Linked DNA regions of Paraglaciecola psychrophila 170. The main gene of each other region encodes a partner of the protein of the gene in region 2 in a complex. Links are inferred from orthologs where the notes say so. Each region holds a gene or a part of one and is shown on either strand. Other genes may lie near its edges. The genes, in order: C427_RS03180 and trxA.

Region 1 (6,824 bases), 570 kb from region 2 along the record:
GGAAGGTGACCGTGTTTTAAAAGCATTAGGTCAGAAATTGCTAAAGTTTGGTCGTCAAACTGACTTGATAGCAAGATTTGGTGGCGAAGAGTTTATTATGTTGTTGCCTGACACAAATACAAGTAATGCCAAAATATTTGCTCGGCGACTACATCAGTTAACGTCAGGAATAGAAGTCAATCATGCCCCAGTCACAGTCAGCATAGGCATAACGATGACAGACGGAAGTCACAGCCTTGATGATTTAACTAATCAAGCTGATGGGGCTCTTTATGAGGCAAAAAAGAATGGTCGAAATAAAACTGAGTTTTACAAAGAAACCTAAGTGTCTGCTGGCTACAGCCAATTAGTCAGCTTAAATCCAATACCCAACCTATGGGCATGATGGTTATAATAAATAAGACTCTCACCATAACCGTTAAAGTATTCTACATAACCTTGTATCCGGTCGTTTATGGGGAATGACCACCCAAGTTGAATAGCGCCTCGATTGTCAGAGCTACGTAAATTGTTTCTAAGCATAAACTCTAACGAATGCTTATCGGAGATACTCCATAGTCCTCCTAATTCACCGTACCCCATATACTTTTGAATATCGGGATTATCATCCCCCGATGGATCAAGTGCGGTTTTTTTTCGTTTTCTGGTAAGCGGTACCATGTTCTAAAACCCCACAACACATTGTCAGTTGGAGCAAAGGCAAATCCTAGGATGATCCTGTTCCAACTCCGTGATAGCTGCCCTGTTTGACCATTTGATTGATGATTAAATGACAATGTAGTTTGTTCAACAGGAAAACCCAGTAACGACCAAGAGTGGTGATAATTGAGTATCACTTCTGGTTCATAATTAGTCTCTCGAAAAGGAGCCGAAATACCACTGTTGTAGGCTTGCCACCAGCTAGTCGTAGTGAAAGCAAATTGTAAGTCGAGGTCTCTAAAGATGAGGTCCTGCATAAACAAATATTTCAAAGAAACTTGAAACTTAATTTCAACATCATCTAGTTTATCGCCTACTGGGGTGTCGATATAGGGCTCTTGATTAATACTGGTCAAGCTTGCGGGCAACACAAAATTAGGTCTATGGGGAATAATCGCAAAGCGGTTTTTGGATGCTTGTTTTTCTAACTCGACCCGTTGTTTAAATAAAGTTGGCTCTATCTCTAAGCAGCTTTCCCGTAATTCACCCAAGGTTTGCTGTGGATCGGCTTGTTTCAAGCCCTCTAATAGACAGCTTTCGCTGCTATTTTGCGGACCTAATTCTAATTGATCGCCATGTGCATTGATAATTATCAACGCTGCTGACGAAAATAGCACTATTGTTCTGATCACTCAGTGAATTTCCCGATGTGAAAATGTTGGACTAATGATTCACTCTTATGGTGCCAGTACCTGAGGCGAATGCAATGAGTAATGCAGAATCAGCATTTATCCATAACAAGGATGTCATATAAGCATTCGATGCTCTACGCACAGATTAACAGAATAGTGACAACCTCATAGGTTTAAACAAGCCAAGCGGCTATCAAGGACCATTATGTAAGACAAATCAACGCATAGATTTATACCATCAATCAGGAACACAAGCCGCATCTGCCAGTATAACGAACAAATGGTTGTGATGCTCGTTGAGAGATGGAGCGCGATCTTTAATGGGCGCAACTACAGTTATCCGATGTGAGCGCCCCCCCCTCCCACCAAGCCAAGAATAATTGAGCCTGTACTTTCCTTTTTACTGATCACCTATTTTGACTAAGTCGATATTTATTTAACGTGAACTCGGATTAAGACGTGCCGGGTCCCTAGAAGTCATTTCAATATAAACGATATGTAGAGCCTGCGAATTTGTTTGCAAAGACATTGAGCGGTATGGCTTATGCTGAGCTCAAGTTACTTAGTTAAACCAATGCCGAGTTCTGTTTACAAAGTACACCAAAGACAACATCACAGGTACTTCAACCAGCACACCGACCACCGTGGCCAAAGCCGCACCAGAGTGCAATCCAAACAACGAAATAGCCACAGCAACTGCCAATTCAAAAAAGTTAGATGTACCAATCATGCTGGCGGGCCCAGCAATATTGTGGGGCAGTTTAAGACGTATCGCAAAAAAGTAAGCAATAGCAAAAATGCCATAGGTTTGAATTATTAGCGGGATGGCAATTAATACAATGGTCTGCGGCTCAGTCAAAATTGTCTTTGCTTGAAAACCGAATAATAACACCACCGTGCCCAACAAACCTAGCATAGACCAAGGTTTGAGTGCAGCGACAAAGCTGTCTACATTCTTGGGTTCTGTTGTTTCCGCTGCTTTGGCGGCTTTTTTATCTAACAAAGACCGAGTCAATGCTCCGGCAATCAAAGGTAATAGCACATAGAGCAGCACTGAAATAAGTAAGGTATTCCAAGGTACTTGAATTTCACTGACACCCAGCAAAAGTGCAGTTAAGGGCGCAAAGGCAAAAATCATAATGATGTCATTAATCGAGACTTGCACCAAGGTGTAGTTGGCATCGCCCTTGGTCATTTGGCTCCAGATAAATACCATTGCGGTACAAGGTGCCACACCTAACAAGATCATGCCTGCAATGTATTCGTTAGCTGATTGTGGGTCGACCCAATCGGACAAAAAAACCTTTAAAAACAACCAACCTAATGCCGCCATAGTGAAAGGCTTGATAAGCCAGTTGATAACAAGGGTTAAGGCCAATCCCTTAGGCTTTTTACCTACATCTTTGATTGATGAAAAATCGATTTGGATCATCATGGGGTACACCATCAACCAAATTAGTATCGCCACCACTATGTTCACGTGGGCATATTCTAAACTTGCCACTAATGAGAAAAAGTCTGGAATAATACTGCCCAACACCACACCGATTATGATGCTGATACCAACCCAAACAGATAAATAACGCTCAAATAATCCCATCTATTTGCTCCTCTATGTTTTATGCTTTTTATTTAACGTCAGATAACACGTTGATTAACGCGGTGACTAACTTGCTCAGCTGATTCTACCCGCTCTGAATAACGGTCGACTAAATAGTCACTGTTGTCTCTGGTCAGCAAGGTGAATTTCATCAGTTCTTCCAACACATCCACAATACGATTATAAAATGGCGAAGCTTTCATTCGATCGTTGTCATCAAATTCCATAAAGGCTTTGGCTACTGACGACTGATTAGGAATAGTCAGCATACGCATCCAACGACCTAAAATACGCATTTGATTAACCGCGTTAAATGACTGCGAACCACCACACACCTGCATCACAGCTAGCGTTTTTCCTTGAGTGGGCCTGACACCACCTAAATTTAGCGGCACCCAATCAATCTGACTTTTCAGAATGCCAGTCATGGCGCCATGACGCTCAGGCGAGCACCATACCTGCCCCTCAGACCACATCATCAGTTCACGCAGCTCTAATACTTTTTCATGTGTCGCTGCGTCGCCATCTGGTAAAGGTAAACCGGTTGGATCAAAAATCCGCGTCTCGGCACCCATAGCCTCTAACAAACGGGCCGACTCTTCTACCACCAATCGGCTAAACGACCGCGTACGTAATGAACCATACAGCAGCAGTATTTTGGGTTTATGCTGAGCACTTGTCTTGGCGAAGTCGTGCACTTTTGGAGCCTGAAATTGGGTGTTATCAAGGTTCGGCATAGCCGGGGTAGAAATTGACATTAAATTGCTCCTAAACTAGCAAGCGCAGCTTTGAAAGCGACCTTGTCTCTTACATCTAGGTTAAGGTTAGTCAGTTGCTCCACTCGTTGCTTTATGTGCTCGATAGTTGCCTCAAAAGCTTCGGCAATGTGTGCCTCAGACCCTTGTAGCTTAGATGGATCAGCTAAGCCCCAATGCACTTTTAAGCTTTTACCGAACCACACTGGGCAGGTTTCAGCGGCAGCAGAGTCACACACTGTCACCACTAAGTCTGGCGCAAATTGTTCAAAGTCATCCCATGATTGGCTACATAAACCTTCGGTTGAAATATCCGCTTGCTGTAAATATTTAATCGACAATGGATGCACTTCACCTGCAGGTTGACTACCGGCACTTCTCGCCGTTATTTTGCCAGCAGAAAATTGGTTGGTGATTGCTTCTGACAAAATACTACGGCAACGGTTATGGGTACAAATATATAAAATTTTCATTTTAAAAGTATTCCATCTCAGTAATACGGTTAACAACAATTATCTAATTGCTTCGCCCTATTTAAGTGAGTTAAAGATTCGTTTAAGAATTGATGATTGTCTGTGGCGGTAAGCTTAAGCACCTCAACCGACCATTTAGGCAAGTCTTGATCAAGTTGATAGAACACCCATTTTCCACGCCTTTGATCAGACAGAATTCCACATTTACGTAGTTCAGCTAAATGTCTGGACACTTTAGGCTGGCTTAACTGTAGAGCACTGATTAAGTCACACACGCACAACTCACCTTTAAGTGTAATCAATAGCAAACACTTCAAACGTGTGTCTTCAGATAAACATTTATAAAAAGAGACTGGGTTCATTAAAAGTAGTGCTCAACTCAAGACATATGAAATATCATATATATGATATTTCATATGTCAATCAAAAAGCGAGGCGACGAATTCTGTGGAAAGACGTAGAATAGCAACATTATTATTAAGGTTGCACCAATGTCTCAAAATTTACCCTATTTAGCTCACTATCCTGCTCATTTACAGAACGATATTCGTCGCTTAGTTGATGCCAATACACTAGGTGACTGGTTGCGAACACGTTATCCAAGCTTGCACAAAGTGGCTAACGATAATGACTTACGTGATTACACTATGTCATTAAAAAATCAATATTTGAAAAAAACAGCGCCACTGAGCAAGGTGATATACGACAGCAAAATTCATATAGTCAACCACGCATTAGGTTTACACAGCTATGTATCACGGATACAAGGCGGTAAGTTAAAAAGTAAAAATGAATTACGTGTTAGCACCTTGTTTAAAAATACCCCAGACGCGTTTTTAAATATGATCGTAGTGCACGAATTAGCCCATCTAAAAGAAAAACAACACAACAAAGCATTTTACCAACTATGCCAGCATATGCAGCCTGATTATCACCAAATTGAGTTTGATGTCAGAGTATATCTGACCGAACTAGAGCGCACGGGTTGGGTATTTGTTATATCCAAGACATGATTTTATTATGTTTTAGTATTGTGTAATGCTGTTATCTGTAAACAATAAAGTTTAAAGTAATATATATATTTAAATAAAAAACGACCTTTTTGATGCAACAGCCTAGCGTTTTAATTATCGATGATAGTGAAATTGAACGGTACATTTTAAGCCATCAACTTAAAAAAATTGGCGTTAGCGAAATCATGCAACAAACGAATGGTACTTCTGGCCTTGAGTTTTTAAAAAATCATTCACAGAACCTGCAGCAATATGGTGCTAGTTTCCCACCTGCAATTATCATTCTTGACGTCAATATGCCTATCATGGATGGGTTTGAATTTTTGCAGAAGTTTGCAGAGTTAAAAACACAGGTTGACCTAGATATCTGCCAAATTTTGATGTACTCGGGGTCTGACGACCCACAAGAAAAAGCACGTGCCTTGCAATATGACTTTGTGAAAGGTTTTCTAATCAAAGGTGAATCGAGCACAGAAGAATTAAAAATTGAAATCGGAATAACCTAGGACACAAGCAGTCTTTAACCACCATCTATTGGTTTAAGCATAATCACAGTGAATATTTCAATCTACTTTTGTATAGGAATAGGCATGCCAAAACACAAAGAACTTAGTATCCAAACATTAAAAAAATATAATCTTAATAGTACGGATATAGATAAATTATTTGATGACATAGCCGTTCTTGCGATCGAAGGCTGTAATAAACCCTTTGCCATGGTTAGTTTCATCGATGCCGACACTCAATGGGTGGCTTCAAAAGTTGGCTCATTTCCAAACGAAATAAACCGAGAAAATATTTTTTGTACAGATATGCTCAAGCAAACTGATGTATTTGAAATTTCTGACACTCTTATCGATGAGCGAACCAAGTTAAACGAATGTGTTATAAAAACACCTAACATACGTTATTTCGCTGGTGTGCCTCTGATTAATTACGAGCAGAAAATTTTGGGTACCTTATGTGTATTTGATACTCAGCCAAGTCTGTTAGATAAACATCAAAAAGCTATATTAAAACTTTTGGCCAAAGATGTGGTGTCCCAATTAGCACTTCGAAGAAAAAATCTCGAATTGTCTAATCTCATCGATCTCAATCAGATGATCACTGAAAATAACCCAGACTTGATATTTGCCAAAGACAGTGATTATAAAATTTCACATGCAAATACCGCTTTTTTATCTTTATTTCCAGAAGAAATGCGCGATAAGGTTATTGGACACTCCACTTTAGACATATATAGCGATGCAGAAGCTTTAACTTTCCTAGTACAAGATAAATTAGCTTTCGAGCAAGGCAAAGCCGAAACAACAGAACACATAACCTTTCCAAGCGGTGAAATGCGTACCTTTTTCATCACCAAAACGCGCTTTGATGATGACGAAGGCAATGCCTATTTATTAGGTGTGGCAAGAGATGTGACCGAGCGAGAAGCCTTAATTGAAAAGTTAAAAAAGTCGAATAGCGACCTTGACGAATTTGCTTATATAGCCTCCCATGATTTAAAGGCGCCATTAAACGCCATCAAGCGTTTGGTGTCATGGATTGAGGAAGATGCCAATAAAGTGTTGCAAGGAGATAGCCTTGAACATTTTGGTATGATCAAAAACCGCATCGATAGAATGAACATGTTACTTAAAGACTTACTTGAT
Region 2 (2,767 bases):
AACTTCATCCATCTTAGAACCAGTATCAATCAATGCTGTGGCAATGATTGTTAAGCTGCCGCCTTCTTCGATGTTACGCGCAGCACCAAAGAAACGTTTAGGTTTGTGCAATGCGTTGGCATCCACACCACCGGTTAATACTTTGCCTGATGAAGGTATAACTGTGTTGTAAGCTCGCGCTAAACGTGTGATTGAGTCTAGCAAAATGACCACGTCTTTTTTGTGTTCGACTAAACGTTTGGCTTTTTCGATTACCATTTCAGCCACTTGTACGTGGCGACTCGCTGGTTCGTCAAAAGTAGATGCAATAACTTCACCCCGAACTAAGCGCTGCATTTCAGTCACTTCTTCTGGTCGTTCATCAATTAATAATACCATCAACAAACATTCTGGATGGTTAGCGGCAATAGATTGGGCGATGTTTTGTAGCAGTAATGTTTTACCTGCTTTAGGTGGTGCGACTATCAAACCACGTTGGCCGCGGCCAATTGGAGCTGCTAGGTCTAAAACCCGTGCAGTGATATCTTCGCTACTACCATTGCCACGTTCCATGATTAAGCGTTCGTTAGCGTGAAGTGGTGTTAAATTTTCGAATAATATTTTATTACGTGCATTTTCAGGGCGATCATAATTGACTTCACTTATTTTCAATAATGCGAAGTAACGCTCGGTGTCTTTTGGTGGGCGTATTTTGCCTGAAATCGTATCGCCAGTTCGCAAGTTGAAGCGTCTGATTTGACTAGGCGAGACATAAATGTCGTCTGGGCCTGCCAAGTATGAAGAGTCGTTGGAACGCAAAAATCCAAAACCATCTTGAAGAATTTCTAGTACGCCATCACCAAAAATGTCTTCACCGCTTTTAGCGTGAGATTTTAGGATAGAAAAAATAATGTCTTGTTTGCGAGCGCGAGCCATGTTTTCTAGCTTCATTTCTTCGGCTAGGCTAACCAGTTCACTGATCGGTTTATTCTTGAGTTCGGTAAGATTCATAATTGGTAGGTCTTTATGCTAGAAGCTTCTCTTAAAAGCCAGTTTGATTGATTCAAAGGTTTTACTTATGTATATCTCTGATTTGAGCGAAGTGTGGGTGTGTTCAGGTATGAACAAGATAAAAGTTAGCACCTAATAATTCCCGCGTCCAGTGAATTGTCTGTTTGTCAGCCAATTTAACATCATTCTACATCCCCGCTATTAAAATAAGGGCCATCCATTAAAACGCAAAGTAACAATTTGTTTGCAGTAGTAACAGGCTCTACGGGCATGGTGGGGACTAGTCATTCACAAAAAAGCTCAGCCAAAGCTGAGCTTATATATTTATATTTTGTAGTAACAAATATTAAATGTTTTCGTTCAAAAACTCTAAAAGTTGAGCTTTTGACAATGCACCCACTTTAGTGGCCGCTACATTACCACCTTTAAATAAGAGTAATGTAGGTATACCTCTTATGCCATACTTAGGCGGAGTTTCGTTATTTTCATCGACATTCAGCTTACCAACTGTTACTTTGCCGTCGAATTCGTCAGCCACTTCATGCAGTATTGGTGCGATCATTTTACATGGACCACACCATTCTGCCCAAAAATCAACTAACACAGGACCAGCTGCATTGATAACATCTGCCTCGAAACTATCATCTGATAACTGGATAATTTTGTCGCTCATACTTTTCTCCGTAATTTTCTCTCTCGCTGAGATGACTCAACGCAGTTGTGATTGTTATATAGAAACTAGTTTTTAATGCAAGCAATGATAAGCTATAAGCTATGCCAACTACACATTTAACCGATACAAAATTTTCAGATTTACCCATTCATCAGCAAGTTGTAGATGCGCTGTCTGAGGCTAATTTCAACCTTTGCACACCTATTCAGGCATTGAGTTTACCGCCCTTGCTTGAAGGCAATGATCTTGCCGGTCAAGCGCAAACAGGAACAGGTAAAACCATTGCATTTTTGGTTGCCACTTTCCATTATTTGTTGACTAACCCCCAAGACTCAAAACGTCAACCTAGGGCAATCATTATGGCGCCCACCCGTGAATTAGCTGTGCAAATCTTTAATGATGCAGAATTACTTAGCCAACACACAGGTTTGACCCTTGGTTTAATTTATGGGGGCGAAGGTTACCAAAGTCAACGGGAGAAACTGCAAGGTGGTGTAGATATTATAATCGGCACCACGGGTCGTATTATCGATTACTACAAACAAAATATCTTTTCATTAGCCGCAATTCAAGTTGCGGTATTAGACGAAGCCGACCGTATGTTTGACCTTGGTTTTATCAAAGATATTCGTTATTTATTTAATAGAATGCCCAAGCCGACTGAGCGTTTGAGTATGCTTTTTTCTGCTACCTTGTCTTACCGTGTTCAAGAGTTGGCATACGATCACATGGATAATCCAACCCATGTTCAGATTGAGCCAGAAAGAAAAACCGCTGAACGCGTAAAAGAAGAGCTATTTTATCCGTCAGACGAGGACAAACCTTATCTCTTACTGACTTTGATGGAAGAAGAATGGCCAGACAAAGCTATTGTGTTTGCCAACACCAAACACGGCTGTGAAAGAATAGCTGATTGGTTAGAAGCGGACAAACATCGAGTCGGTTTGTTAAGTGGTGATGTGCCTCAGAATAAACGCTTAAAAATACTTGAAAACTTTACTAGCGGTGTGCTTGATGTTTTAGTCGCTACGGACGTAGCAGCACGTGGTCTACACATTCCTATGGTAAGTCATGTTTTTAATTACGATTTACCTGATGATGCAG

What was found.
Region 1: the proteins of trxA (region 2) and C427_RS03180 are in contact, whole or in part, in an NMR structure (PDB 2IPA), measured with the Bacillus subtilis proteins. The link is inferred for Paraglaciecola psychrophila 170 from one-to-one orthologs.

The regions. Positions count from the first base shown.
Region 1 is NC_020514.1:712,744-719,567, reverse strand. Bases 2,425-5,334 are described here. They hold C427_RS03180 (arsenate reductase ArsC), read right to left. Parts: upstream 4,160-5,334; coding sequence 3,689-4,159; downstream 2,425-3,688. Other genes in these bases: C427_RS03165 (response regulator), read left to right, coding at 5,265-5,334; C427_RS03170 (M48 family metallopeptidase), read left to right, coding at 4,651-5,172; C427_RS03175 (metalloregulator ArsR/SmtB family transcription factor), read right to left, coding at 4,189-4,521; arsH (arsenical resistance protein ArsH), read right to left, coding at 2,970-3,689; arsB (ACR3 family arsenite efflux transporter), read right to left, coding at 2,425-2,931. In the rest of the region: C427_RS03200 (sensor domain-containing diguanylate cyclase), read left to right, coding at 1-325; C427_RS28065 (phospholipase A), read right to left, coding at 337-582; C427_RS03195 (phospholipase A), read right to left, coding at 564-1,331; more of arsB, read right to left, coding at 1,894-2,424; more of C427_RS03165, read left to right, coding at 5,335-5,678; C427_RS03160 (GAF domain-containing sensor histidine kinase), read left to right, coding at 5,763-6,824. UniProt on the Bacillus subtilis protein: Catalyzes the reduction of arsenate [As(V)] to arsenite [As(III)]. In vitro, can dephosphorylate para-nitrophenyl phosphate (pNPP).
Region 2 is NC_020514.1:146,475-149,241, forward strand. It holds trxA (thioredoxin TrxA), read right to left. Parts: upstream 1,664-2,767; coding sequence 1,337-1,663; downstream 1-1,336. Other genes in the region: rho (transcription termination factor Rho), read right to left, coding at 1-990; rhlB (ATP-dependent RNA helicase RhlB), read left to right, coding at 1,765-2,767. UniProt on the Bacillus subtilis protein: Participates in various redox reactions through the reversible oxidation of its active center dithiol to a disulfide and catalyzes dithiol-disulfide exchange reactions.